Regions from separate parts of the Streptomyces sp. ML-6 genome, predicted to be linked through region 1. Evidence: riboswitches for the same ligand, from Rfam matches in the RefSeq annotation. Region 1 holds a riboswitch; each other region holds the start of a gene.
The links. A riboswitch is a leader RNA that binds a small molecule or an ion and turns the genes downstream of it on or off. The one in region 1 is predicted to bind cyclic di-AMP.
Positions count from the first base shown of each region.

Region 2: it holds a riboswitch for cyclic di-AMP, as region 1 does, so the genes downstream of both, OCT49_RS30950 (M23 family metallopeptidase) here and OCT49_RS27390 (M23 family metallopeptidase) in region 1, are expected to answer to the same signal.
Region 3: it holds a riboswitch for cyclic di-AMP, as region 1 does, so the genes downstream of both, OCT49_RS32815 (transglycosylase SLT domain-containing protein) here and OCT49_RS27390 (M23 family metallopeptidase) in region 1, are expected to answer to the same signal.
Region 4: it holds a riboswitch for cyclic di-AMP, as region 1 does, so the genes downstream of both, OCT49_RS12580 (transglycosylase family protein) here and OCT49_RS27390 (M23 family metallopeptidase) in region 1, are expected to answer to the same signal.

Region 1 covers NZ_JAOTIK010000001.1:6,184,519-6,190,219, forward strand. Annotated here, with positions in the region: gene OCT49_RS27380 (M16 family metallopeptidase) at 1-1,040, shown strand, start outside; gene OCT49_RS27385 (M16 family metallopeptidase) at 1,064-2,446, shown strand; cyclic di-AMP (ydaO/yuaA leader) riboswitch at 2,682-2,845, shown strand; gene OCT49_RS27390 (M23 family metallopeptidase) at 2,859-3,650, shown strand; gene OCT49_RS27395 (GntR family transcriptional regulator) at 3,886-4,608, shown strand; gene OCT49_RS27400 (HPr family phosphocarrier protein) at 4,933-5,214, opposite strand; gene OCT49_RS27405 (bifunctional acetate--CoA ligase family protein/GNAT family N-acetyltransferase) at 5,386-5,701, shown strand, end outside.
Region 2 covers NZ_JAOTIK010000001.1:7,043,033-7,048,733, forward strand. Annotated here, with positions in the region: gene OCT49_RS30935 (tyrosine-protein phosphatase) at 1-101, opposite strand, end outside; gene OCT49_RS30940 (hypothetical protein) at 217-354, shown strand; partial or broken gene OCT49_RS30945 (alpha-galactosidase) at 386-753, shown strand; cyclic di-AMP (ydaO/yuaA leader) riboswitch at 1,096-1,250, shown strand; gene OCT49_RS30950 (M23 family metallopeptidase) at 1,254-2,210, shown strand; gene OCT49_RS30955 (SGNH/GDSL hydrolase family protein) at 2,421-3,254, shown strand; gene OCT49_RS30960 (STM4011 family radical SAM protein) at 3,368-4,246, opposite strand; gene OCT49_RS30965 (STM4012 family radical SAM protein) at 4,255-5,619, opposite strand; gene OCT49_RS30970 (STM4013/SEN3800 family hydrolase) at 5,616-5,701, opposite strand, start outside.
Region 3 covers NZ_JAOTIK010000001.1:7,476,549-7,482,249, forward strand. Annotated here, with positions in the region: gene OCT49_RS32800 (APC family permease) at 1-862, opposite strand, end outside; gene OCT49_RS32805 (hypothetical protein) at 1,045-1,476, shown strand; gene OCT49_RS32810 (DUF305 domain-containing protein) at 1,577-2,248, shown strand; cyclic di-AMP (ydaO/yuaA leader) riboswitch at 2,629-2,817, shown strand; gene OCT49_RS32815 (transglycosylase SLT domain-containing protein) at 2,820-3,311, shown strand; gene OCT49_RS32820 (FAD-dependent monooxygenase) at 3,324-4,481, opposite strand; gene OCT49_RS32825 (TetR/AcrR family transcriptional regulator) at 4,579-5,169, shown strand; gene OCT49_RS32830 (hypothetical protein) at 5,349-5,651, opposite strand.
Region 4 covers NZ_JAOTIK010000001.1:2,911,634-2,917,334, forward strand. Annotated here, with positions in the region: gene OCT49_RS12560 (Ppx/GppA phosphatase family protein) at 1-356, opposite strand, end outside; gene OCT49_RS12565 (DUF501 domain-containing protein) at 522-1,055, opposite strand; gene OCT49_RS12570 (FtsB family cell division protein) at 1,124-1,612, opposite strand; gene eno (phosphopyruvate hydratase) at 1,751-3,037, opposite strand; gene OCT49_RS12580 (transglycosylase family protein) at 3,379-4,158, opposite strand; cyclic di-AMP (ydaO/yuaA leader) riboswitch at 4,162-4,333, opposite strand; gene OCT49_RS12585 (transglycosylase family protein) at 4,645-5,679, opposite strand.

The sequences.
Region 1 (5,701 bases):
AGCTGGAGCTGGCCCTCTGGCTCGAAGCCGACCGCATGGGCTCGCTGCTCGCCGCGCTCGACGAGGAGTCCATGGAGAACCAGCGGGACGTCGTCAAGAACGAGCGCCGCCAGCGCTACGACAACGTCCCCTACGGCACGGCGTTCGAGAGGCTGACAGCCCTGGCCTACCCCGAGGGCCACCCGTACCACCACACGCCGATCGGCTCGATGGCCGACCTGGACGCCGCGACCCTGGAGGACGCGCGCACCTTCTTCCGTACGTACTACGCCCCCAACAACGCGGTGCTCTCGGTCGTCGGCGACATCGACCCCGAGCAGACCCTGGCCTGGATCGAGAAGTACTTCGGCTCCATCCCGTCCCACGACGGCAAGCAGCCGCCGCGCGACGGCACGCTCCCCGAGATCATCGGTGAGCAGCTGCGCGAGGAGGTGCGCGAGGAGGTTCCGGCGCGCGCCCTGATGGCCGCCTACCGCCTGCCGCACGACGGCACCCGGGAGTGCGATGCGGCGGACCTCGCGCTGACCGTGCTCGGCGGCGGCGAGTCGTCACGGCTGTACAACCGGCTCGTCCGCCGCGACCGTACGGCCGTGGCGGCCGGGTTCGGGCTGCTGCGCCTGGCCGGAGCACCCTCGCTCGGCTGGCTGGACGTCAAAATGTCCGGCGGGGTCGAGGTGCCGGAGGTCGAGACCGCGGTCGACGAGGAGCTCGCCCGGTTCGCCGCCGAGGGCCCCACGCCCGAGGAAATGGAGCGGGCGCAGGCCCAGTTGGAGCGCGAGTGGCTGGACCGGCTCGGCACGGTCGCGGGCCGCGCGGACGAACTGTGCCGCTTCGCCGTCCTGTTCGGTGACCCGCAGCTGGCCCTGACCGCCGTGCAGCGGGTGCTCGACGTGACCGCGGAGGAGGTCCAGGCCGCGGCCAGGGCCCAGCTGCGCCCCGACAACCGGGCGGTGCTGGTCTACGAGCCGGTCGAGTCGGCCGAGACCGCCGACGAGACCGACGCCGACGACACCGACGCGCACGAAGGAGCGGGCAAGTGACCGACGCCGCGACTGGAGTTTCGATGCAGTACCACCCCCAGCCGGCCCCCGGCGTGGCCCGGCCCTGGGCCTTTCCCGCCCCGGAGCGGGGGTCCCTGCCCAACGGCCTGACGGTGCTGCGTTGCCACCGCCCCGGCCAGCAGGTCGTCGCGGTGGAGGTCTTCCTCGACGCCCCGCTGGACGCCGAGCCCGAGGGTTTCGACGGCGTGGCCACGATCATGTCGCGGGCGCTCTCCGAGGGCACCGACAAGCACACCGCGGAGGAGTTCGCCGCCGAGCTGGAGCGCTGCGGCGCCACGCTCGACACCCATGCCGACCACCCCGGCGTCCGGGTTTCCCTGGAGGTCCCGGCCTCCCGGCTCGCCAAGGCCCTGGCCCTGGTCGCCGAGGCCCTCCGGGCGCCCGCCTTCCCGGACGGCGAGATCGAGCGGCTGGTGCGCAACCGGCTCGACGAGATCCCGCACGAGCAGGCCAACCCGGCCAGGCGCGCCGCCAAGCAGCTCTCCAAGGAACTGTTCCCGGCCGAGGCGCGGATGTCGCGCCCGCGTCAGGGCACCGAGGAGACGGTGGAGCGGATCGACTCGGCGGCGGTGCGCGCGTTCTTCGACGCCCACGTCAGGCCGTCCACCGCGACCGCCGTGGTCGTCGGCGACCTCACCGGTATCGACCTGGACGCCCTGCTCGCCGACACGCTCGGCGACTGGTCGGGCGAGCCCGCCGCACCCCGGCCCGCCCCGCCGATCACCGCCGACGACACCGGGCGGGTGGTGATCGTCGACCGTCCGGGCGCGGTGCAGACGCAGCTGCTGATCGGCCGGATCGGCGCCGACCGGCACGACAGCGTGTGGCCGGCCCAGATGCTCGGCACGTACTGCCTGGGCGGCACGCTCACCTCCCGGCTGGACCGGGTGCTGCGCGAGGAGAAGGGCTACACCTACGGTGTCCGGGCCTTCGCCCAGGTACTGCGGTCCTCGGCCCCGGACTCCGAATCGGGCGCGACCGGCGCCTCGATGATCGCCATCAGCGGGTCCGTGGACACGGAGTCCACCGAGCCGGCGCTCAGGGACCTGTGGACGGTCCTGCGGACCCTGGCGGCGGAGGGCCTGACCGACGAGGAGCGCGAGACGGCCGTGCAGAACCTCGTGGGCGTGGCGCCCCTGAAGTTCGAGACCGCGGCCTCCGTCGCGGGCACCCTCGCCGACCAGGTGGAGCAGCACCTCCCCGACGACTACCAGGCACAGCTGTACGCCAGGCTCGCGGAGACCGGCACGGTCGAGGCGACCGCGGCGGTCGTCAACGCGTTCCCCGAGGACCGGCTGGTCACGATCCTCGTCGGTGACGCGGCCCGGATCGCGGAGCCGGTCCGCGCACTGGGCATCGGAGAGGTCTCGGTGGTCTCCGGCTGACGAACGGCCCCGCCGGAAGGCGGAAGGCCGGACATGCGCACACCCGGACAAAGGGAGGATCGCAGCGAGAGGGATTTCGCCGCGATTCTCCCTTTTGTCCGCTCTTGTGGGGGAGGTTGCCTGTCTGCCCTGTGGGATGCGCTACAAAAAGGCCTGCCCGTTTGGCGAATGAAAGCGGCCCCGCCTAGCGTCGGCTCGGCTGTCCGCCACTCGTATGCCGCAACCGCGACGTACCGGGCAGTCATCGCCGAGTCCCCGTCCGGCGCGAGCCAGGGGAGCCGGGGACCCATGAAGTCCCTGGGGTGAATCGGACGCCCGAGCCGCGACGGCCGGGGGTCCGTAGGAGACCTTCCTGCTCCGAACCCGTCAGCTAACCCGGTAGGCGAGAAGGAAGGAAAGGACCAGCCACTTCATGGCGTTCACCCGTGCCACCGGGAAGCACCGTGCCCCGAGCCGCCTGACGCGCGGGAGCGTGAAGGCCGTCGGCGTCGCGACCCTGGCCACCACCGGAGCCATCGGCGGCCTGGCCTCCCCGGCCCTCGCGGCGGGCTCCGACGCCCCCGCCACGAGCGGGGCCGGCCTGAACCAAATCATCGCCATCGACGCGACCCTCGCCGGCCAGATCGAGGCCCAGGCCGACGCACAGCAGCACCAGGCCGAGGCCGCGGCCGCGGCGAAGGCGGAGGCGGAGGCCAAGAGGAAGGCCGAAGCCAGGAAGAAGGCCGAGGCGAAGCGGGCGGCCGAGGCGCGTGCCGAGGAGGTGCGCGCCGCCCGGTCCGCCGAGCGTGCCCGGCTGGGCGCCTTCCGGCTGCCGGTCGCCGGTTCGTACGTCAGCACCGGCTACAAGTCCAACGGTTCGCTCTGGTCCTCCGGCAGCCACTCGGGCATCGACTTCCACGCTGCCTCCGGCAGCTCCGTCGTCGCCGTCGGCGCCGGTACGGTCGTCGAGGCCGGCTGGGGCGGCGCGTACGGCAACAACATCGTGCTCCGGATGACGGACGGGACGTACACGCAGTACGGCCACCTCTCCTCGATCGGCGTCTCCGTCGGCCAGAGCGTCGGCGCGGGCCAGCAGATCGGCCTCTCCGGCTCGACCGGCAACTCCACCGGCCCCCACCTCCACTTCGAGGCCCGCACGAGCCCGGCGTACGGCTCCGACGTGGACCCCGTCGCGTACCTGCGCGCGCACGGCGTCAACGTCTGACCCGCGCACTCCGCGGCACCCCTCCCCGCCCTTCCGATGGCCCCGGCAGTTCGCCGGGGCCATCGGCGTGTCCGCCCGGCACTCCGGCGCGGGCACCCGTTCGCCGAACCGCCCCGTGGCCAAAAGATATTCATGAATTTCCGTCCGGCATCGGAAATTCGGCCGCATTGCAATAGAGTCACGGGGCAGACACCGGTCGGCCGCGGTGTGCGGGTATTGAGGCGGAGGTTCGGGCATGCACATTCCGGCGCATTCGGCATGCAAGGCAATTCGTGACGACATCGTCTCGGGCGTCTTCGAGCGGGGCAGCCGGCTCACCGAGGATTTGCTGGCGCGCCGGTACGGGGTTTCCCGGGTCCCGGTGAGAGAGGCGCTGCGGACCCTGGAGGCGGAGGGGTTCGTGGTCACCCGCCGCCACGCGGGCGCCTGGGTCGCCGAGCCCACCGAGCTGGAGGCGGCCGACCTCCTGGAGGTCCGGATGCTGCTGGAGCCACTGGGCGCCGCGCGGGCCGCCCGGCGCCGCACCGAGGCGCACCTCAAGGTGCTGCGCGGCCTGGTCGGACTCGGCCGGGACCGGGCCGGGCGGGGCGAAGTGGAGGAGCTGCGCCCGCTGGACGGCTGGTTCCACGAGACGCTGGTGCAGGCATCGGGCAGCCCCGGCCTGACCGCCCTGCTCACTCAGCTCAGGTACAAGATCGCCTGGATGTACACGGTCGAGCCGCCCGCCCGGCCGATGGACTCCTGGGCCGAGCGCGGGGCCATCGTGGACGCGGTGGCGCGCCGCGACGCGGACCGGGCCAGGGCGCTGGCCGCCCAGCACGTCGAACGGGCCGCGGCCGCGCACCGGCTGCGCCGGACCGACCGGCCGGGGGACCGCACGGCCCGCCGGCCCGCTCCGCGCACCGGCCGGGTGAGGACTTCGAAACATTCCGTGCACACCGCGGGTGCGCGGCATTAACGATCACGCCGTATACAAAGGGGTGAAGCGTGATTCCGTGAAGGCGGGCCCTTCCCGCATTGATTTCACCGGCCTGAATTCATTCCGTCCTGATCCTGTGGGCTTTGATTCCCCGGTCCGGATCCGCTCGAGGATTCCACGGTCCGGATCTGCTCGGGCTGCTCCGTAATATTTCGGCGGGGGCACAGGGGAAACGCCGGGGAAGACGAGGGGAAGCTCCGAGAAGCAGAGGAAGCCCAAGAAGCAGGGGGAAGCCCGAGGGGCGGGAAACAAAAGAGCCGCGGCTCCGGTTCAGGGTGCCGCGACTCTCTCGCAGAAAATGTTTCAGACGGTCTCCGGAAGCTCCTCGAGCCCCTCGGCGACCAGCTTCGCCAGGCGGTCCAGGGCGACCTCGGCGTCGTCGGCCTCGGACGCGAGCACGATCTCCTCGCCCCCCTGCGCGCCGAGACCGAGCACCGCGAGCATGGAGGCGGCGTTCACCGGGGTGCCGTCGACCTTGGCGATCGTCATGGGGATGCCGGAAGCCGTGGCGGCACGGACGAAGATGGAAGCGGGGCGGGCGTGCAGGCCCTCGGCCCAACCGACGTTGACGCGGCGCTCAGCCATGGTTCTGCCCTTCATGGATCAACAGTTGTCTAGACCATTCTCTCACGCGGTGCGCGGTGCTCCGATCGGCCCGGAACGTGCCCACGACGCCCGCGGCGGTGCCGATCGCCCCCCCAGCCTGCCCCGGCCCCGACCCCCACGCGACCGGTGGCGGCGCCGTAGTCTTTGCCCATGCAGCCCGCGCCGGAGCAGAGTCCGCCCCACGCCTATCCCGACCACTGGGAGGCCGACGTGGTGCTCCGCGACGGGGGAACCGCACGGATCAGGCCCATCACCACGGACGACGCCGAACGGCTGGTCAGCTTCTACGAGCACGTCTCCGACGAGTCGAAGTACTACCGGTTCTTCGCCCCGTACCCCCGGCTCTCCGACCGGGACGTGCACCGCTTCACCCATCACGACTACGTCGACCGGGTGGGCCTCGCCGTCACGGTCGGCGGCGAGTTCATCGCGACCGTCCGCTACGACCGGATCGACGAGCGGGGCA
Region 2 (5,701 bases), 860 kb from region 1:
CGTCGGCCGTCCGCCGCGGGCAGGCCGCCCACGTCGCGGAAGTTGCGGACGCCCGCCAGCTCGGGTTCCGTCGACGGGATCTGCGGCAACTGCTGGGTCACGGCGACTCCTGGAAGGTCTCTGGGGCCGGCGGGAGTCGCCGGCAAGGCCACTCCCGCGACGATACGACATGGATTCCTCAGGCAATCATCTCGGCCATTGCCTGTCGATACCCCTGTGACCCTCGCGAACTCCCTTGTTCCTGCGGCCGGTCCGCCCGGTGAATGGCCCGCGGGCCGGGTCCGGCTGCTCGCCGGGGCGGACAGCGGTGACGCGCTGCGGCTCACCGAGCGGAACGAGCTGATCCACCTGTAACTGGAGGCCGAAGCTCTCCCTCGTGGCGGCCGAGCCCCTGGCGAAGGAGCCGGAGCCGTCCTCCCGGCCCTTCGAAATCCGGGTCGAACCGGAAAGGGCTGACCCGGACAATGATCTCCATCGTGCGCACCCGGACCGGGTGCGGCACTTCCCAAGCGGGAAGCGGGCCGATTGCCGCAATCGGCTGGTGCTGAACCGGCCCGCACCGATGTGCGCGAATATCTCCTGGAACAGCTGGACACCCTGCTCTCCAGCGCTCCCGTCGACTGGGCGAAATGGGATTTCAACCGCTGTTTCACCGATGCGGGGTGGCCGGGTGAGGGGTATCCGCAGAGGCCCCGGGTCGAGCACGTGGCTGCCCGGTACGCGCTGATCGACCGACTCGGGGCCGCACGCCCCGCCCCGGGGGATCTTGACGCGCGTGCTGAGGCTCCGAAAGGGGCGACGCGCGAGCCATGTCCAAAATGTGCGCTTTCGAGCAACTTGCTCGGATTGCGTGGGGGATGGCCGCCCATTGGTGAGCGGGATCATATCCGTGACGGTGTGTGGCGAAGGAGCGGTCGGGAATTCCGTGCGCGGCGCGGAAAGGCAAGATCCTTAATCCACGGAGGGTGACCGGAATTCCGTGCCGATTTCCCGGGTGTGGAATCCGGCCCGGAACTCGTGGCTTGTTCTCGGTGTCCCGGCTCGCCTACGGTCACCGTCAATCCGGACGGACCGCCCAATCCTGCCGCCGCCCGGAATTCGCACCCACTGATCGCGTGGCAGGAGCGGGGGAACCAGGTAAGTCGCCGACCGGGAAATCCGGCCGGCTAGGGGTGAAGTCGCGCTCGCGCGGCCGGGCATCTCCAGCCCGAACCCGACAGCTCACCTCGCAGGCGCCGGAGAGGAAATACTTCATGCCCATATCGGGTAAGCACCGTCGTCCCAAGGTCGGCCCCATCGCCCGCGGCGTCGTCGCGGCGAGCGCCGGTGGCGCCGTCATCGCGCTCCCGCTGCTCGGCGCCACCGGTGCCCACGCCGCGGAGCAGGCCGCCCCGGCCGCCGTGCCGCAGCAGGCTCCCGTCACCACCGCGCCCGCCCAGCCGGTCGCGCAGAAGCAGGCCCCCGCCGCCACGACGTACTCCGTCGTCCCCGGCGACTACCTGGCGAAGATCGCGGCCGAGCACAAGGTCCAGGGCGGCTGGCAGAAGCTGTACCAGGACAACCGCCAGGTCGTCGGCGAGAACCCCGGCCTGATCTTCCCGGGCATGAAGCTGACCCTCGGCGCCAAGGCGTCCGGCGGCGCCGCGTCCACCGGCGCGGGCACCGGCTCGTCCCTCCCGTCGAAGGCCCCCTCGGTGCCCTCGACCGCGAAGAAGTCGGCCCCGGTCAAGTCGGCTCCGGTCAAGACCGCGCCCGCCGCCCAGTCCAAGGCCGCGACCTCCGCCCCGGCCGCTCAGGGCGCCGGCTCCGGTTACGTCCACCCGGTTCCCGGCAACCACACCACCAACTACCGGGCCTCCGGCTCCAACTGGTCCAGCGGCAGCCACAGCGGGATCGACTTCCCCGTCTCCACCGGCACCAGCGTGAAGGCCATCACCTCGGGCACCGTCGTCACCGCCGGCTGGGGCGGCGCGTACGGCAACCAGGTCGTCATCAAGCACGCCGACGGCCGCTACTCGCAGTACGGCCACATGTCCTCCCTCTCCGTCTCGGCGGGCCAGAGCGTGAGCGCCGGGCAGCAGATCGGCCTCTCCGGCTCCACCGGCAACTCCACCGGCCCGCACCTGCACTTCGAGGTCCGCACCGGTCCGGCGTACGGCTCGGACATCGACCCCATCGCCTACCTGGCCTCGCACGGCATCCACGTCTGATCCGTGTGGATCCACGCCTGATCCGTACGGCCGGGCAACCGGACGGCGGAATCCGGCCCGGGTGAAACGGAAGGGGCGGTGCGCGACGGCGCACCGCCCCTTCGGCGTATTCCCCCTTTGCCAAAAACTGACCGGGTGGTCTATCTCACCTCTCGTCAACCCCATATTACGGTCGCGTAGGTCACATTCGTCGGTGCAGGATAAGCGCTTGTGGCAGACGATTCGAGAAAAAATCAACGTGGCATCACCAACCGACATGGTGTCATCGGGTCGTACGCGGCGATCGGCGACAGCTTCACCGAGGGAGTCGGCGACCCGGGCCCGGACGGGACCTTCGTCGGCTGGGCGGACCGGTTCGCGGTACTCCTCGCGGACCAACTCCCGGACACCGGACCGGACGTGGGCCCCCACGGGGACTTCCGGTACGCCAACCTCGCCGTACGTGGACGCCTCCTCGACCAGATCGTCGAGGAGCAGGTGCCGCGCGCCAAGGAACTCGCCCCCGACCTGGTGAGCTTCTGCGCGGGCGGCAACGACATCATCCGCCCCGGGACCGACCCCGACGACGTGGCCGAGCGCTTCGAGCGCGCGGTCGCCGACCTGACCGGATCGGTCGGGACGGTCATGATCACCACCGGCTTCGACACCCGCGGCGTCCCCGTGCTGCGCCATCTGCGCGGCAAGATCGCCACGTACAACGCCCATGTGCGGGCCATCGCGGACCGCTACGGGTGCCCGGTCCTCGACCTGTGGTCGCTGCGGTCCGTCCAGGACCGGCGCGCCTGGGACGACGACCGGCTCCACCTCTCGCCCGAGGGACACACCAGGGTCGCGCTGCGCGCCGCCCAGGTCCTCGGCATGGAGGTGCCGGCCGACCCCGACCAGGAATGGCCCCCGCAGGCCCAGCGCGGCACGCTCGAAGTGCGGCGCGACGACATCCACTGGGCGCGCGAGTACCTGGTGCCGTGGATCGGCCGACGGCTGCGCGGCGAGTCCTCCGGCGACCACGTCGAAGCGAAGCGGCCGGACCTGCTGCCGCTCTAGGCTCTTTCGTCGGGATCGGACCGGCATGATCCCGACGAAAGACCCCGAAGTATTCCTCGCAGAACGGAAGCGGGTGGGCCCGGGCCCGGCCGTACGACGGACGGATCCGGGCCTCAGGCCCGTCCGGGGAGGGACGGCGGCGACGACGCCGGTATCCGCTCCAGCACACCGCCCGCGAAGACGTCGTACAGCGGCAGCGTCTCCAGATGCACGTACCCGATGTGGCAGTCGCAGACCGCCAGCGGACAGGCCCGCGGCCCGAGCGCCCGCCGGTAGCTCCCGTCGTAGAGGTTGCCGAGTTCCGCCGGTACGAAGTGGCAGCGCCGCACGGTGCCCTCCCCGTCCACCGAGACGACCGACTCACCGGTCCGGCAGGGCAGCCCCGCCGACCGGTGCGGATGCCGGCTGTACGGGAAGAGCGGGTCGACGGCCGTCCAGCGGTCCGCCTCCTCGTCCGTATAGGTGTGGCCCTCCGCGGCGTTCACCCACAGGTAGACCTCGTCCGGCAGCGCGGCCCGCAGCCGCCGGGCCTCCGCCAGGTGCTCGTCGAGCCCGACGATCCCGACGCTGTACCGGACGCCCAGCGCGGTCAGCTCCCGGCACTTGCCGAGGAACCTCTCGTACGGCGTCTGCCCCGGGTGGTACGTGCACCAGAGCGCGATCTTCTCGCGGTCGGTCCCGTCCGCCTCGGCCAGCCAGCCCGTACGGCTGCTGAGGTTGGTCTGGATCGCGACCCGGCGGACCTGCGGCAGCCGCGCCAGCTCGACCAGCGCCCGGCGGTACCAGGAACGGACCAGGCCCTCGCCCCACGGCGTGAACAGCACCGAGAGCCGGTCGCCGGTCTGCGCCGCGGCCCACGCCGTGAACCGCTCCAGGGCGGCGCGGTCGGCGCGCAGCTGCTCCCGGCTGTCGCGCCGCTTGGCGAACGGGCAGTACGGGCAGTCGTAGTCGCACGAGGAGAGCGGGCCGCGGTAGAGGATGGTCAGGTCCATGGACGCGCTCACTTCAATTCGTACGCGGCCATCGCGGCCCGTACACCGGGGGAGAAGAGCTCGGGACCCAGGGCGTCGGAGTGGGCCAGGCCCTCGGGGGAGAGCCGCAGCAGCCCGGCTCCGCCGGCCGACGCGTCGAGCCAGCCGCGGGCCTCGAAGCGGGCCAGCTCGGCGGGGAAGTCGTCGGCGGGCGAGGTGCCGAACCGCTCCCGGTAGTCGTCGATCCGCAGCCCCTCGGCCTGGAGGACCGACTGCAGGAGGTGACGGCGACGGGCCTCGTCGCCGTCGACGTACCGGCCGACCTCGGCGCGCGAGAAGTCCTCGGTGGCGGTGTAGCCGTCGATGATCGCCCGCACCTCCCGCATCTCCACCGCGTAGTCGAAGGAGTAGTGCAGCTCCGTGGTGTACGAACGGGCCCCGCACCCCAGGCCGATCATCCCGTCGGTCTGGCAGGCGTGGTCGTCCGGGCCGTCCGTGCGCGGGGCGTCGGCACGGCGGAACATCCGCATCGAGACCTGCTCGTACCCGTGGGCCAGGAGATGGTCCCGGCCCGCGCGGTACAGCCGCAGCCGCTGCTCGTCCCAGGCCGCGTCCGCCGCCGCCTCGCCGTCGGCGCCGAGCCGCCCCAGACCGGTCAGCGGGCGCACGTACAACGGGTAGAGGTACAGCTCCTCCGGCCGCCGGCCGAGCGCCGCGTCCAGCGAGGTGCGCCAGCTGTCCTCGGTCTGGCCGTCGATGCCGTAGATCAGGTCGATGTTGAGGACCGGGAACCCGGCGTCGCGGATCCGGTCGAGCGCCGCCTCCACGTCGGCACGGCGCTGCGGGCGCACGGCGGCGCGCGCCTCGGCCTCGACGAAGCTCTGCACCCCGATGCTGATCCTGGTCGCGCCCCGGTCCGCCAGGACGGCCAGCCGGTCGGCGGTCGCGGTCGACGGCGACGTCTCGACCGACAGCGGGACGGAGCGCAGATCGGCGCCCATCCGCTTCTCCGCGATGTCGCAGAGCCGGTCCAGCTCCGCCGCCGTCAGGAACGTGGGCGTGCCCCCGCCGAACGCGGCCGCCGCGAAACGCACCGGCTCGGCGTCGCCCAGCGCCTCCCGGACGGCCACGGCCTGCCGGTCCAGCGCATCGAGATAACGGGTCGTCAGCTCGTCGGGCGCGCCGATCCTGGTGAAGAGGTTGCAGAAGCCGCAGCGGACCTCGCAGAAGGGTATGTGGAGATAGAGCGAGAGCGCGTCCCGGCGCTCGCCCGCCCACAGCTCGCGCAGCTCCGGCCGGTCGGCGAGCGGCCGGTAGGCGGTCTTGTGCGGGTAGGCGTAGACGTAGCTTTGATACGGGCGGACGGCCGGTGCGGTGGTCGTGGTGCGGCTCATGGTGCGGTGGCCCCCGGTTCCAGGAAGAAGTGCGCGTACGGAACGGTCCAGACGGACTCGTGCCCGAGCCGGTGACCGGTGT
Region 3 (5,701 bases), 1.3 Mb from region 1:
GTGCGAGCAGCGAGCCGAGCGCGGCGACGGCCGCACCGGCCCGGACCACGGGCACGAGACCGGGCACCCCCGCCGCCCGCGCGGCCTCGGCCAGCGGTGCCGGGGAATGGGCGAGCCGTTCGGGGCCCAGGACGGCGAGCAGGGTGACGGCGACGGCGGCGTAGACGAACAGGGCGATGCCCAGCGCGAGGGGGATCGCCCGGGGGATGGTGCGCCGCGGGTCGCGGACCTCCTCCCCGAGCGTGGCGATCCGCGCGTAGCCCGCGAACGCGAAGAACAGCAGACCGGCCGCCTGGAGCACACCCCCGACCGTGGTGTCCGCCCCGACGGCCAGGCGCCCGGCGTCCGCGGTACCGCCGCAGAGCCCGGCGGCGACCACCGCCGCGAGAACGGCGAGGACGAAGGCGACGACCACCCGGGTCAGCCGGGCGGACCTGTGCACGCCGACACAGTTGAGGGCGGTCAGCGCCACCACCGCGGCGACGGCCACCACATGCTCCCGGCCGGGCCACACGTAGGAGCCGACGACCAGTGACATCGCCGCGCAGGAAGCCGTCTTGCCGACGACGAAGCCCCAACCGGCGAGGTGGCCCCAGAAGTCGCCGAGGCGTTCCCTCCCGTACACGTAGGTGCCGCCGGACTCCGGGTGGCGGGCGGCCAGCCGCGCGGAGGACGTCGCGTTGCAGTAGGCCACCGCCGCCGCCAGGCCCAGACCGATCAGCAGACCCGACCCGGCCGCGCCCGCGGCGGGCGCCGGTGCGACGAAGACACCCGCCCCGATCATCGATCCCAGGCCGATCACCACGGCGTCGAACACGCCCAGCCGGCGCCTCAACCCGCCCGTTCCCGCCGATGTGTTCATCGCTCCACTCCCTGCCGGCCGCCCCGTGCGGGAGGTCCGCGGACGGCCGGGGCGCCCGATCCGGGGGCACGGTAGCCGAGCGAGGTGTCCGACAGGGGGCGCGGTGGGCCGGACAAACCCGGTGGGGGTATCGTCGGGGCCCGTACCGCAGGACCCGTACGACCGAGGAGTTCGAGGCAGCCGTGGATCGCGGACCGACGCGTGCACCGGGAGTGTCCCGGCTGCTCGTGCTGTGCGCCGTCCTGTGCGGACTGTTCCTCATGCACGGCGCCCCGGTCGGCGCGGCCGGCGGCTGCCACGACGCGATGACCACGGCCCCGGAGCCGTCCGGGCCCCGGCCCGCCGTGCCCATGGAGATGGCCGGCCACGCCGCCGCGCAGCACGGGGACGGCCCCGTCCGGGCGGCCGAGGACCGGTCCTCGGCGAGTGGCGAGTCGTGCGTGTTCACCCAGGCCCGCGACCGGGTGCTGCCGCTGCTCCTCGCGCTGGGCCTGGTGGTCCTGGCGGCCCGGGGCGTCGCCGGGCGCCGGGCGGCCGTGCGCGGGCCGGAACGACGGGGGCCGCCGTTCGGCGGCAGGGATCTGCTGATCCAGGTGTGCGTCGCGCGGACGTGACGGGGCCGCCGGTTCCGGTCGGCCGAGGCCGGACCGGTCGGACGACCCCACCCGTTCCGCGTGCCACCGACGTGGCGCGTCCACCTGGAAAGAACCCAGCATGCGCGTTTCCCTGCCCACCGCTGTCCGTCGCCGTCGCGCCCTCGCGACCGCCGGTACCGTCGCCGCCCTCGCCCTGGCGCTCACGGCGTGCGGCTCCTCCGACGACCCGAAGTCCGACGGCTCGTCCATGCCCGGCATGAGCCACGGCTCCGGCAGCGCATCCGCACCGGCCGCCGCGGGCGGTGCGTTCAACGACGCGGACGTGAAGTTCGCGCAGGAGATGATCCCGCACCACCAGCAGGCCATCGAGATGGCGGAGCTGGCCGACGGCCGGGCCGCCGACGCCGAGATCAAGAAGCTGGCCACCGCGATCGAGGAGGCCCAGGACCCCGAGATCAACACGATGAAGGGCTGGCTGAAGTCGTGGGGCAAGCCGCTGCCGGAAGCCCCGATGGGTGACATGCCCGGAATGGATCACGGCTCGGACGGGGCGGGAATGCCCGGAATGATGTCCGACAAGGACATGGACGACCTGAAGGCCGCCAAGGGCAAGGACTTCGACAGGAAGTTCGCCCAACTCATGATCGCCCACCACCAGGGCGCGGTCACCATGGCCCAGGACGAACAGAAGAAGGGCGACAACGCCGAGGCGAAGAAGCTCGCCGAGGCCGTGGTGACGGCCCAGACCGCCGAGATCGAGCAGATGAACAAGATCCTCGAAAGGCTCTGATCCCGACAGGAGTGCGGGCCCCGAAGAGCGGGGCCCGCACTTCCCGTATTCCTCGTCCGGGCGAGAAATCCGGACGAGGGGGCGTACGAACTCGCGGGGGTTCTACCCCGTTTTACTCACCGAGTGATAAGGGTTGTATATCCCTTTTGTGCGGTTTTGATGTCATTCAAAATGTGCCTTTTGCGATTAAGTGGCGCGTGTCACGTCCGATGTCCGTGAGGGTGCCCCGGATGGGCCGGTTCCCTTTCCGTGCAAGGGAATTCGGCCGTTCGTTGTGAAGTGCGTTACCGAATTCCCGGTCATTCGATCTTGTGAATGAATTGCGTGCGGAATTCTGGTCTTGTTCCTTTCGGTGTTTCTCGCCTACGGTCACCGTCAATCCGGACGGAACGCCGAATCCTGCCGCTGTCCGGCCATCCGACTCACCCGTGCACGGCAGGAACGGGGGACCCAGGCAAGCCGCCGATCCGGTCCCCGGAACGGCTCGGGGTGAAGCCGCATCCGTGTGCGGCCGGGCACCTCCCGCCCGAACCCGACAGCTCACCTCGTAGGCGACGGAGAGGAACTCACCATGCTCGCAAAGGGCGCGTACCGTCGTCGCAGGCCCGTCCCGCCGGTCCGGGGTCTCATCGCCGTGGGCACGGGCGTGGCCGCCCTCGTGCTCCCGCTGGCCGTCGCCGGAACTGCGTCGGCGACCCCGGCGCCGTCCACCGGCGTCGTCGCCGCGCAGCCCGCGACGTACACGAACGATCTGGACGGCTGGATCAAGGAGTCGCTGGCCGTCATGGCCCGGCACGGCATCCCCGGCAGCTACGAGGGCATCCACCGCAACATCATGCGCGAGTCCTCCGGCAACCCCCGGGCCATCAACAACTGGGACTCCAACGCCGCCGCCGGCACGCCCTCCAAGGGACTCCTCCAGATCATCGACCCCACGTTCCGTGCCTACCACGTGCCCGGTACGTCGATGGACAGCTACGACCCCGTCGCCAACATCACGGCGGCGTGCAACTACGCCGCCGCCAGGTACGGGTCCATCGACAACGTCAACGGGGCCTACTGAGGCACCGCACGGTCAGTCCGGTCGCGGGGGCGTCCAGTCGGCGTGCCGCAGGATGGCGCGGACGGTGACCCGCGACGGCGCCAGCCGCAGCGCCCCGTTGCGCAGTGCGATCGCCACCGGATGCGACAGCTGCTGCCCCATCCGGCCCGCCCGACGAGCCGCCCTCGCGACCGACTGGCTGCGGGGGCGGCGCTCGGCGTCGTAGCGGCGGAGCGCCGACTCGACGGAGGGCCCGGCGCGGAGCGCGGCGGCCAGCGACACCGCGTCCTCCAGCGCCTGGCAGGCGCCCTGGCCGAGGTTCGGGGTCATCGCGTGGGCGGCGTCGCCGAGAAGGGCGACCCGCCCGACCGCGTAGGAGGGCAGCGGGGTGACCAGCTCGTTGACGTCGTGGTGCAGCACGGCGCCGGGCCTGGTCGCCGCCAGCAGGGCCGGAATGGGGTCGTGCCAGTCCCCGAACCGGCGGCGGACCTCGGCGAGCGGGTCCGGATGACGCACCCCGGCGGGCGAGTTGAACACCGCGTGCCACTCGGCCCGGCCGTCCGCGAACACGATGTGGCCGAACTCGGCCCCCCGGCCCCAGGTCAGCTCGAAGTCGGTGCGCAGCTCCACCGGCGACTCCGTGATGGCGCGCAGCACCGTCGAACCGCTGTGGACCGGGCCGGGGTGCCCCGGGAAGAGCTGGGCGCGCAACCGGCTGTTCACACCGTCGGCGGCCACGACCAGATCCGCGTCGAGAACGGTGTCGCCCGCGGTGAGCCGCACCCGGGAGGCGTCGGAGCGGTCGACGGAGGTCACCTCGGCCCCACCGACCAGGGCTCCGGCGGGCAGCGCCGTGCGCAGCAGCCGGTGCAGCACGGCCCGGGGAATGCCCACGATCGGGGTGCCCGACTCGCGTTCCAGCGCCGCCCCGTCCATGCGCGTCAGCAGGCGTCCGCCCGGGGTGCGGGTGCCGCCGGTGTACTGGGGCCGGGCGGCCGCACGCACCGCGGCCCCGACGCCGAGGGCGTCCAGCGCGCGGATGCCGTTCGCGTGCAGGGAGATGCCCGCGCCCGCGTCGTCCGGTCCGCTGCCGCGCTCGACGACGGTCGTCTCCCAGCCGGTACGGCGCAGCCCGATCGCGGCGGCCAGCCCGCCGATGCCCCCGCCGACCACCACCGCAGTACCGCCCATGCCGGCCCCCTCTTCCGTCCCGTACCGTCACGCCCTCGGGCTTCTATGGCTGTAGAAGGAGAGTACTACGCGGCCTCTACAGGTGTAGAAAGAGGGGATGAGTACTGATCGACGCACCGTTCTCGCCGACGCGGCCATCGAGGTGCTGGCCGACGAGGGGATGCGCGGACTGACCCACCGGGCCGTGGACCGGGAGGCGGGCCTGCCCCCGGGTACCACCTCGGCCTACTTCCGCACCCGCCGGGCCCTGCTCACCGGGCTCGTCCGGCGGCTCGTCGAACGGGACCAGGCGGAGCTGCGGGCGGCGGGGGAGCGGACCCCGATGCCACGGACCCCCGGCGAACTCGCGGACGGGCTCGCCGCGTTCGTCGAGGGACGGCTCACCGGGGAGGGGCGGCGGCGGTCGCTCGCCCGCTACGCGTGCGCGGTCGAGAGCGTGCGCCATCCGGAACTGCGCGAAATCCTCGTACCGCGCCGGAACGCGGCACGGGAGATCGTGCGGGAGTTCCTGGACGCCCGGGGCGTGGCGGACGCCGAGGGGCGCACCCTCACCCTGCTGGCCTGTGTGGACGGGCTGGTCTTCGACCGGCTGGTGAGCGGCGGCGACGTGCCGGGGGGCGAGATCGAGGGACTGGTCGCCGCGGCGCTGCGGGAGCCCCGGGCGGGCGGTGAAAGCCCGGGCCGGTGAGACCTCCGGGGTTGTGAAACCCCGGCCCCGTGAAATCTCCGAGCCTGTGAAACCCCTGACTCTGCGCGGCGTACGGTGGCCGGGCCGGCGTGCCCGGCCGGGAGCGGTGTGCCCACGGGCGGCCCCGAAGGTGCTGCGCGGCCGGTCCCGAAGGTGCTGCGCGGACGGTCTCGAAGGTGCTACGCGGCCGGCCCCGGTTCCCTGCCCGGTGACGCCGGGACGGTCGCCGCCCCGCCCGCCCGGACCGCCCGCACCGCCATCTCGTGGAGCTGCCGGCTCTCCTCCTCCGAATGGCACGGCACGGGGCTGCCCGACATGGTGAACCAGTCGATCGCATCGGTGTACTGCACGGTGATCTGGGCCGTGTCGTCCGCCCAGGTCGTATGAACGGTGAGGTCCCCGGACAGGACGCCGACCTCGTCCGTGAGCACACCACCGCGCCCGGAGAACACACCGCGAGTCGTCCATGACGCCCAAGCCATGACTCCAGGCTGGCACCAGGACGGCCGATGCGCGACCCGCGGCCGTCGCG
Region 4 (5,701 bases), 3.3 Mb from region 1:
AAGGAGAACTCCGCCTCCTGGTCGCCGCTGATCACCTCGGGCTCGACGCCCAGGATCTCCCGCACGCCGCGGACGAACTCGTCCCGGTTCTCCGCGTCGCGGGAGGCGGAGGTGGCCACGAAGCGGATCCTCCGCGCGCCGTGCTCCTCGATCACCGCCGCGTACCGGCGGCAGGCGGCGAACGTCCGCTCCAGGGCCTCGGGGGCGAGCCGCCCGGTGCGGTCGACGCCCTGGCCGAGCCGGACGATCTCCATCCGGCGGTCGAGCTCGACGAGTTCGCCGGTGGCCGGGTCGGCGTCGGCGACGAGCAGGCGGATGGAGTTGGTACCGCAGTCGATGGCGGCCACGCGGGTCATGAAGTACTCCCAGATCGAGCCCCTCCGGGAAACGGAAACGGAGGAGCGAACCGAGCCCCTCCGGGGAACGAGGAGCAGATCGTGCCCCTCCGACGGCCGAGGAGCGGGGGTCCGGGGGCGGCGTCCCGGGAAAGGGGACCGGTCAGCCCCCGGGAAGGGGACCGGTCAGCCCTCGTCCGGCTCGCCGCACGGCGAGACGCACGGCCCCTTGCGCCACCACTCCGGCAGCATCGCGATCGCCTCGTCGCCCAGCGGGTTCACCCCGGGCCCCGCGGCCAGCGAGTGCCCGACCAGGACGTGCAGGCACTTCACCCGGTCCGGCATGCCGCCCGCGCTCGGGAAGCCCTCCAGCACCTCGATGGCGTCGCGCCGGGCGATGTAGTCCTCGTGGGCGGCCCGGTAGGCGGCGGCCAGTTCGGGGTCGGTGGCGAGGCGCTCGGTCATCTCCTTCATGACCCCGTTCGCCTCCAGCGTGCCGATCGCGGACGCGGCGCGCGGGCACGTCAGGTAGTACGTCGTCGGGAACGGCGTGCCGTCCTCCAGCCGGGGCTGCGTCTCGACCACGTCGGGGTTGCCGCACGGGCAGCGGTGCGCGATCGCGCGCAGGCCGCGCGGCGGCCGGCCCAGCTGCTGCTGGAACGCGGCGATGTCCGCCTCGGTGGGGGCGGTGGGCTCGGTCTGGGGAGGGGGCGTTTCCATGCCTGCCTAGGTTCTGGTCGGGCTGCTCGAACTGCGGTTCTGCAGAGGGGTGGAGAGGGTGGAGAGGGTCAGTCGCGGTCGGTGCCGCCGGCGCCGTCGGCGCTGTCGATGCCGTCCCAGAGGTTGGAGTGCCACGGCCGGCCGGACTCGCCCGCCCTGCCGTTGCGCTCCTCGACCGCGTCGGGGTCGATCACCGTGTAACCGGTCTCCCCGGGAAGAAGGTAGTGCAGATGCGTACGGGCCAGCTGCCTGATGTACGCGTCGTCCTGGAGGCGCGCCTTCTCGTCGCGCAGCTCCTCGGTGCGGATCCGCGCCTCCTCCGCCAGTCGCTCCTGTTCGGCGATCTCGTCCCGCTGCGAGACATAGCTGCGCATCGGGTACGCGAGCGCGACCACCAGGGAGCAGACGACGAGGGCGAGGAACGCCGCCCGGCCGGTGAGCCGCGAGCGGCGGGCCTGGCGGCGGTTCTGGGACCGGTAGACGCGGGCGGCGGTCTGCTCGCCGAGCAGTCGCAGCCGGGTCGCGGTGGAGAACCGGTCCCGGTCCTTCGCGGCCATTTCTCCGCCTCCCCAATACGCACCCGATACGCACGTCCGTCCCCGCACACGGTACGGGACCGAGTGCGGGGACGGACGGACGGGCGCCGTGGCCCCGTACGCGCGGCGGGACGGCCGACGCTACTTCCGGCGCGCGTCCTAGTTCGCGGAACGGAACCGGGGGAACGCCGAGCGGCCCGCGTACACCGCGGCGTCGTCGAGGATCTCCTCGATGCGCAGCAGCTGGTTGTACTTGGCGACGCGCTCGGAACGGGCCGGGGCGCCGGTCTTGATCTGGCCGCAGTTGGTGGCGACGGCGAGGTCGGCGATGGTGACGTCCTCGGTCTCGCCGGAGCGGTGCGACATCATGCACTTGAAGCCGTTGCGCTGGGCCAGCTCCACGGCGTCCAGGGTCTCGGTCAGCGAACCGATCTGGTTGACCTTGACGAGCAGGGCGTTGGCGGAGCCCTCCTCGATGCCGCGGGCCAGGCGCTCCGGGTTGGTGACGAACAGGTCGTCGCCGACGAGCTGGACCTTGGAGCCGAGCTTGTCGGTGATGGCCTTCCAGCCGGCCCAGTCGTCCTCGTACAGCGGGTCCTCGATGGAGACCAGCGGGTACGCGGAGACGAGCTCCTCGTAGTACTCGGTCATCTCGGCGGCCGAGCGGGACTTGCCCTCGAACTCGTACGCGCCGTCCTTGTAGAACTCGGAGGCGGCGACGTCGAGCGCGAGCGCGATGTCCTTGCCCGGGACGTAGCCGGCTTCCTTGATGGCTTCCAGGATGAGGTCGAGGGCGGCGCGGTTCGAGTCCAGGTTCGGCGCGAAGCCGCCCTCGTCGCCGAGACCGGTCGACAGGCCCTTGGCCTTCAGGACCTTCTTCAGCGTGTGGTAGACCTCGGTGCCCCAGCGCAGGGCCTCGGAGAAGGACTCCGCGCCGATCGGGGCGATCATGAACTCCTGGATGTCCACGTTGGAGTCGGCGTGCGAGCCGCCGTTGAGGATGTTCATCATCGGAACGGGCAGCAGGTGCGCGTTCGGGCCGCCCAGGTAGCGGAACAGCGGCAGGTCCGAGGCCTCGGACGCGGCGTGGGCGACGGCCAGCGAGACACCGAGGATGGCGTTGGCGCCGAGCGAGCCCTTGTTCTCCGTGGCGTCCAGGTCGAACATCGCCTGGTCGATCAGGCGCTGCTCGGTGGCGTCGTAGCCGACGAGCTCCGGGCCGATCTGCTCGATCACGGCGAGGACGGCCTTCTCGACGCCCTTGCCCTGGTAGCGGTTGGGGTCACCGTCACGAAGCTCGATGGCCTCGAACGCACCGGTGGAGGCGCCGGACGGGACGGCAGCACGGCCGGTGCTGCCGTCGTCGAGGCCGACCTCGACCTCGACCGTGGGGTTTCCGCGGGAGTCGAGGATTTCCCGGGCTACGACGACGTCGATGGACGGCACGAGGCATCTCCTTCTGGGATATGACGCTGGTTGTGCAGGGTCGCTTTGGCCTTGCGACAAGAGCCTAACCGGCCCGGCCCGATCAGCCCGACGACCGCCCGTCCCCTGGGACGAAAAAGGACCCGGGGGCGGACAATCCGGGAGGAAAGACCAGATTTTTACCGGTCAGTAACTACAGGAGTTGAACAGTCCCTCCCCTTTACGGGGAGGAGGGCTCCGGCGAGGAGAGGGCCGTGCAGGGAGGGCCGGGGCCCGCCCGTGCGGCGGGAAGGCGGAAACCCCGGGCCGCGCGTACGGAGGGTCGCGCGGCCCGGGGCTGCCGGGGGAGGAGAGAGTCCCGGTTACTTCGTCAGGTGCAGCTGCTGACCCGGGTAGATCAGGTCGGCGTTCTCGACGATGTCCTTGTTCAGCTCGAACAGCTTCTGCCAGCCGCCCTTGACGCCCTGCTCGGCGGCGATCCTGCTCAGCGAGTCGCCGGCGACGACCTCGTACTCGCCGTCACCCTTCTTGACCTTCTTGCCGGTCGGGGTGGTGACGGTCTTCTTCGCCTCGGCCCGCGGGGCGGCGGAGCGCTCGGAGCGGGAGGCGGCGGGGGCCTCGGTGCGCTCCTGCTTCGGCTGGGCCTGGCGGGTCGGCTGCGACTGCTGCTTCGGGGCGGCCGGGGCGCTCTGCTGCTGGGTGGAGCCGGACTTCTCGGTGGAGCCGGTGGAGGCGGAGGAGCCGGTGTCGACGCCCGGGTCGACACCGTCGTTGGTCAGGCCGCCGGCGCGGGCGCAGCCCCAGGCGCCCGGGCCCTGCATGTCGAGGAGGCGCTCGGCGGTGGCGATCTGCTGGGCCTTGGTGGCCAGGTCGGCGCGGGGGGCGTACTGCAGACCGCCGGCGGCGGCCCAGCTGGACTGGGAGAACTGCAGGCCGCCGTAGTAGCCGTTGCCGGTGTTGATCGACCAGTTGCCACCGGACTCGCACTGGGCGACGGCGTCCCAGGTGGCGACGGAGGCGGCGGAGGCGCTGCTCGCACCCATCAGGGGGGCGGCGACGGCGGCACCGGTGACACCGGCGAGCGTGGCGATGCGGACCGCCTTGGACGGGCGGCGGTGCTTGCCCTTGCTGGAAAACAGCATGGAACTTCTCCTCACCGACGCCTACGAGGTGAGCTGTCGGGTTCGGGCCAAGTGAGTTGCCCGGTCGCACGTCCTAGCACGCGACTTCACCCCAAGCCGGTCCTGATGCGTCCTTCGACGATCGGGGCCGGCGCCTACCTGGGTCCCCCGCTCCTGCCTACGGCGCTTTACGCGTCTGTTCCCTCCGACCGACGGCAGGATTCGGCGTGACGGTCGACGGGGCCCGCGGTGCGAGCGGTTCCGACCGTAGACATACGCAACCCCCACATTCAAAGATGGACACATCGGACAATAAGCCCTTACTTGCATCTGAGGATCCATCGTTTCCGCAGGTCGGGCCCGATGTGCGAGGGCTCCCGGCGCGCGACACGCCAGTTGACGCAAAGAGACCCATGTCTCACTTACGCATAAGTGGACATAGGTCCCTGAACTGCCCCGGTTCCGGGGTCTTTTTCAGCCAGCCATCAGGCCGCTCTCACGCGGCTCTCACTCGGCGCCCACCTCGAGGTCGAGCCGCTGGCCGGGAAGGATGAGATCCGGGTCGGAGCCGACCTCGGCCCTGTTCGCCTCGTACAGCGCAACCCACCCACCAGGGACCTTCTGCTCGTCGGCGATGGCCCAGAGGTTGTCGCCGGGGCGGACGGTGTACGGGTCACCGGCGGCCGGGACGTCCGTGCCGCGCGCACCGTCACCGCCGCGGGAGGCGTGACGGCCCGACTCGCGACCCTCGTCGACACCCACCTCGCGGCCGTCCTCGACGGCCGGCGCACCGCGGTGCTTTCCACCCTGACCGCTGGACGATTCAGGTGAACCGGACGGTACGGACTTCTCGGGCGTGTCGGACGGGGTCTCCGTGGAGCCCTCCGTGGAGCCCTCCGAGGACGGGGCCGTGGGGGTTCCGGACGAGGGGTCGGGCGAGGGCGTGACCGCCCCTGACGGCTCGTCGGCGCCGCCCGGTGCGGACGAACCGTCCTCGCCGTCCACGGCACCCGCACCGCCCGTGGCACCCTCCGACGGATCGGCCTCGCCGGCGGGGGGCTTCGACGTCTCCCCGGCGGGCTTCCCGCTCCGCTCCGGGTCCGCGGAGGCCACGGTCCCCGGGTCGGTGCCGGGCGCGGTCCCCGGGTCGACGCCGGGCAGCGCACCGTCCGTCGCGAGGCCGGAGATGACCGCGCAACTGGGCCACGCCTGCGGCCCCTGGTCCTCCAGGACCTTCTGGGCCACGGCGATCTGCTGCGCCCGGCTGGCGAGGTCGGCGCGCTCGGCGTACGACTCGCCGCCGTACGCCTTCCAGGTCTCCGGCGAGAGCTGGAGCCCGCCGTAGGAGCCGTTGCCGAAGTCGGCGCTCCACGTGCCGCCGCTCTCGCACTCGGCCACCCGGTCCCAGGTCGTGGCGTCGGCCGCGTGCGCACCGGAAGCGCCGAGCAGCGGGATGGCGATGGCGGACCCGGTCACGCCCGCGGCGACGACGATGGCGGGTGCCTGACGGGGGCGACGGTGTTTGCCGTTCGCGGAGCCCATGGGGTTGCCTTCCGTGTAGCTG